DNA from 2 places in the Weizmannia acidilactici genome. Region 2 is predicted to be linked to the other one. Evidence: riboswitches for the same ligand, from Rfam matches in the RefSeq annotation. Region 2 holds a riboswitch; the other holds the start of a gene.
The links. Region 2 has a riboswitch for cyclic di-AMP ahead of kimA (potassium transporter KimA). Riboswitches for the same ligand answer to the same signal wherever they lie in the genome.
Positions count from the first base shown of each region.

Region 1: linked by a shared signal. The riboswitch ahead of gltP (glutamate/aspartate:proton symporter GltP) and the one ahead of kimA (potassium transporter KimA) in region 2 are both predicted to bind cyclic di-AMP.

Region 1 is NZ_BKZR01000030.1:9,726-12,194, forward strand. Features, by position in the region: gene gltP (glutamate/aspartate:proton symporter GltP) at 1-1,204, opposite strand, end outside; cyclic di-AMP (ydaO/yuaA leader) riboswitch at 1,491-1,639, opposite strand; gene GBH70_RS11435 (histidine phosphatase family protein) at 1,839-2,459, shown strand.
Region 2 is NZ_BKZR01000008.1:86,942-89,410, reverse strand. Features, by position in the region: gene kimA (potassium transporter KimA) at 1-1,190, opposite strand, end outside; cyclic di-AMP (ydaO/yuaA leader) riboswitch at 1,290-1,433, opposite strand.

The DNA of each region.
Region 1 (2,469 bases), on a different contig from region 2:
CCCACTTGGACACAATAATGGTTGCGAGCGAATTGCCGATGACATTGCAGGCCGTTCTTGCCATATCAAGGATACGGTCGATCCCGGCAATAAAGGCGAGTCCTTCAAGCGGAATGCCGACAGAGCCCAATGTTGCCAAAAGGACAACGAACGATACGCCCGGCACGCCGGCGATACCTTTTGATGTCACCATCAGCACCAATACGAGCGAAATCTGTGCGCTGATCGATAAATGGATGCCGTACATTTGGGCAATAAACAAGGCGGCAAGCGACTGGTACAGCGTTGAGCCGTCCAGGTTAAACGAATAACCGGTTGGAATCACGAGCGTCGTAATCGATTTCGGACAGCCGAATTTTTCCATTTTCTGCATCAGTTTCGGCAGCACCGTTTCCGAGCTGGCGGTTGAGTAGGCCAAAATCAGTTCATCTTTCAATATCTTAAAAATATGGAAAATATTGACGCGAAAGATCCAAGCAATCAAACCAAGGACAACCACAATAAAGAAAATAATCGTTCCGTACACGGTTAAAACGAGTTTACTTAACGGGATCAGCGATTTAAGCCCGAATTGTGTCACTGTCACGCCGATCAAGCCGAATACGCCGATCGGGGCAACTTTCATGACCAAATTCGTGACATAAAACATTGCCTCACTTACGCCCTGGAAAAAGTGGAGCACCGGTTTCCCCTTTTCGCCAATCGCGGCAACCCCGATCCCGAACACCACGGAAAAGAAGATGATCGGAAGCATATTCCCTTGCGATAATGATTCAAACAAGTTGGTCGGCACAATATTTAAAATCGTATCGATAATGCCGTGTTCCGAAGTTTCTTTCGTTGTCTGCACATAACTGTGGATATCCGTTTTTGTCAGCGAGCTCATATCGATTCCTGTGCCCGGATGGACAATATTCGCGGCGAGTAGCCCGACAACGATCGCAATCGTCGTGACAATTTCAAAATAAATCAAGGTTTTAAAGCCGAGCTTTCCGACCTGCTTAATATCCCCGGCCCCGGCAACGCCGACAATTAAGCTGGAAACGACGATCGGAATGACAATCATTTTAATCAGCCGCAAAAAGATATCCCCGAACGGCTGCAGAATATTCGAAACGGTATCATTGCCATGGAAAACTCCACCAATGATAATGCCAAGAATAAGTCCGATAAAAATCTGCCAAGCCAAGCTGATTCTTCTCATGAAATTCCCTCCCAGATGTAAAATATTTTTGGCTGTCGATGATCGCAACATCCGCTTTGTGAAAACGCGCTTGCAAATCCGGAGCCGCCCCCGGGGTTCCAGCGCGCCGGATTCCCTTTAGGGGCTGCAAAATATTGCGGAATCAGCCATTTTTTTTAAAGCGGTATGCCAAACCGTACCCCTGTTCCGCGGCCGGCAAACCGGGTTCATGGTTTAAAAAAAACCACGAAAGAGAGAGACTCCTTCGCAGCACAAAGCTTAAGAAGACGTGTCCAAAAAACACGTGCAGTTCTCTCCAGACGCTTACGAGGTTAGCTGACGGATTAGGGAGTAAAGAGTCTCCCCACCTTTCTAAAGAAAGGTTTCACCCCTGGTGCCGAAACACCGAATGGTTCCCCCGCTTACATGAAGCATGTAATTGAGCGATCATATGAAGTTCGAAAAAAGTAATTCCAACCATCCTTCAAATAGTTTTTTAGCGTCCGTGCCTATTATATAATATTTTAATATAACTTAGCAAATATATTTTACTTATAAAAAATTGCATAATTAATAGTAACGGCCTCAACTTCACCCTTTCCATATAATTTGTTAAAATGATAACAAACTTATTTTTCATGAAAAGAGGTAGGACATGGCTACTTTTTATTTTGTGCGCCACGGCCAGACGGAGTGGAATGCTGACAGGAACAGATACTGCGGAAGGAGCGATATCGGGTTGTCAGAATTGGGCATCAGGCAGGCGGAACTGGCGGCCGAAGCTTTAAAGGATGTTCCGTTTGATGCCGCTTATTCATCGACATTAAGCCGCGCTTATGATACGGCGGAAATTCTGCTCCGGGGGCGGAACCTGCCTATCGGGAAAGACCCGCGTATCGTCGAAACCGACTTCGGTATGTGGGAAGGGGAAAGATTGGAAGATTTCTCCGTCAAGTTCCCGGACAATTGGGAGGCATGGCTCCGCGACCCGGGTACAACGAAGGCGGGCTATACAGGAGAGAATGCAGTCCAAGTCTATACCCGCTTCCGTGAATGTGTCGATGAATTGGCACAGAAGCATCCGGATGGGACAATCCTTGTGGTTGCCCACAGCATGGCCGTCCGTTTTTTTGTTGCAGGAACCTTGCAGGTGCCTTTTAAAAATTATCGCATGATCCCGCAGGACAATACCGGCATTACGATTTATAAACAAACCCCGGAAGATTCCCGCTTCCTGGCGATTAATATCAACACGCATTTATATTCTATAAAATGAATCTATTTAA
Region 2 (2,469 bases):
CGGACCCATTTCACTATCATACCGCATTGCGCGAGCGTAAACGGAATGAAAACACCGACCGCGTATAACGGAATAAGGCGTTCCGTATTGCCTCTGAACGCAATGATCAAAAGTATCGAAGCCACGCCGAGAAAGATAATCCCGTTCGAATAACCAAGCCGGTCGCCGCGGATCGTAAACATGCGCGGCATGAATTTATCCCTTGCCAGGTTAAAAGCAAGCTGCGGGAATGCCGAAAACCCGGTATTTGCCGCCAGAACAAGGATCAATGCAGTTGTTGCCTGGACAAAATAATACAATATCCCGTTCCCGAATGTCTTGTGGGCCATTTGCGATACAACGGTTTGTTTTTCTTCCGGTGCAATCCCGAACCAGTAGGCAAGGAAACTGATCCCCGCCAAAAGGCTTGCCAGGATGATCCCCATCATGAAAAGCGTACGGGCCGCGTTTTTCGGCGCCGGTTCCCGGAAGTTCGGGATCGCGTTGGAGATTGCTTCAACCCCTGTTAAAGCCGAACACCCGGACGAGAAAGCTTTTAACAAAATAAACAGCGAAATGCCTGCTACCGGCGTGCCGATTTGCGGATGCAGATCAGGCGGAATTTGCCCTGTTACGATTTTATACAAGCCGACGACAATGACGAGGAAAAGCGCCAGCACAAATAAGTAAACCGGATAAGCGAGAACATTGGCCGATTCCGTCAATCCGCGCAAATTTAAAATGGTAATGACAAGGACAAGAAAAACGGCAATGTACACATTGTACGGGTGCAGACTTTGGAACGCGGAAGTAATGGCATCCGTGCCGGCCGATATGGAAACGGCCACGGTTAAAATATAGTCGACCAGCAGGGATCCGCCTGCAAGAAGGCCGGGACTGACCCCAAGGTTTTCTTTAGAGACGAGGTATGCCCCGCCGCCCTGAGGGTAAGAAAAAATAACCTGACGATAAGATACGATAAGTGCTGCCAATAAAATTAAAATCCCGACTGTAATGGGAATCGAGTACCAAAAAGCCAATGCCCCCACTGTTGCCAGTACGATTAAAACCTGCTCAGGACCGTATGCGACAGATGAAAGCGCATCGGATGAAAGGATCGCCAAAGCCTTTAATTTGGTAAGTTTCTGCCCTTCGAGTTCATTCGAACGCAACGGCCTCCCAATTAAAAATCGTTTAATAGTGGTGAACATTTGAATAGTCTCCTTTTATCTCATATGTTTCATATTGTAGCAAACAGAAAAACCACAAGAGAATTATTCCCCTGTGGTCAAAAGCCCGATCACAGTTTCACATCCTCTCTTATCACGCTGACGAGGTTAGCTGTCGGGTTCGGACATAAGAGTGGCCCTACCTTCGAAAGGATTCACCCCAAAGCGGCGCAGTGCCGCAACATGGTTCCCCCGCTCCGTTTCCGGACTAAGCGGTCCAGTTATGAAACATATTTTTACGTACGACATCCTATCTTACTCCCGTTGCCGCGGTTTGTAAAGACTATTTCGCTTTGCTTATCGGGCTTTCTCCAATTTTTTGCGGGACTATAAAAAATATTTACCCGGCGCGCTCCCGGTCAAACGCACCCTGCCCGCCCTTCTTTTTATTTATTGATGGCCGGGCATAATTCGTCTTGCGGGCCCTGCTCCGGGTTGCTCAATGTACGGCCGCATCATTATCTTAAATCAAACGATGATGATTTCGTAAGTGATAAAACCGCTCCTTTTTGTATCATAACCGAACTTGCCGGAAAGAATCAGGAAATCAGCGATAACATGAAAAAGAAAAGCTTCCCTTTGTAAAATAACTGGCTTCGGAGACCCTGTCTTCGGCTGAACACCCGACCCTTTTCCACCGAATCAGCGGAATCTCCCGGGATATCGGCGGAAAGAATCAGGAAATCGGCGAAACAAAAAAATACAGGGAGAAGAGCTGCTGTTCCTTCGTAAAAAATTTCTAAACAAGCGGTGCCGGGCTCTTAACTTTGGACAGCTGCCTACCTTGTTCTACCGAATCAGCGGAAACCGCGGGGAAATCAGCGGACTTTCCAGGGATATCGGCGGAAAGAATCAGGAAATCGGCGAAACAAAAAAATACAGGGAGAAGAGCTGCTGTTCCTTCGTAAAAAATTTCTAAACAAGCGGTGCCGGGCTCTTAACTTTGGACAGCTGCCTACCTTGTTCTACCGAATCAGCGGAAACCGCGGGGAAATCAGCGGACTTTCTAGGGATATCGGCGGAAAGGTCAAAAATATCGGCGGAAAGAACCAGAAAATCGGCGAATCGAAAAAATACAGGGAGAAGAGCTGCTGTTCCTTCGTAAAAAATTTCTAAACAAGCGGTGCCGGACTCTTAACTTTGGCCAGCTGCCCACTTTGTTCTGCCGAATCAGCGGAAACCGCGGGGAAATCAGCGGACTTTCCAGGGATATCGGCGGAAAGGTCAAAAATATCGGCGGAAAGAATCAGGAAATCGGCGA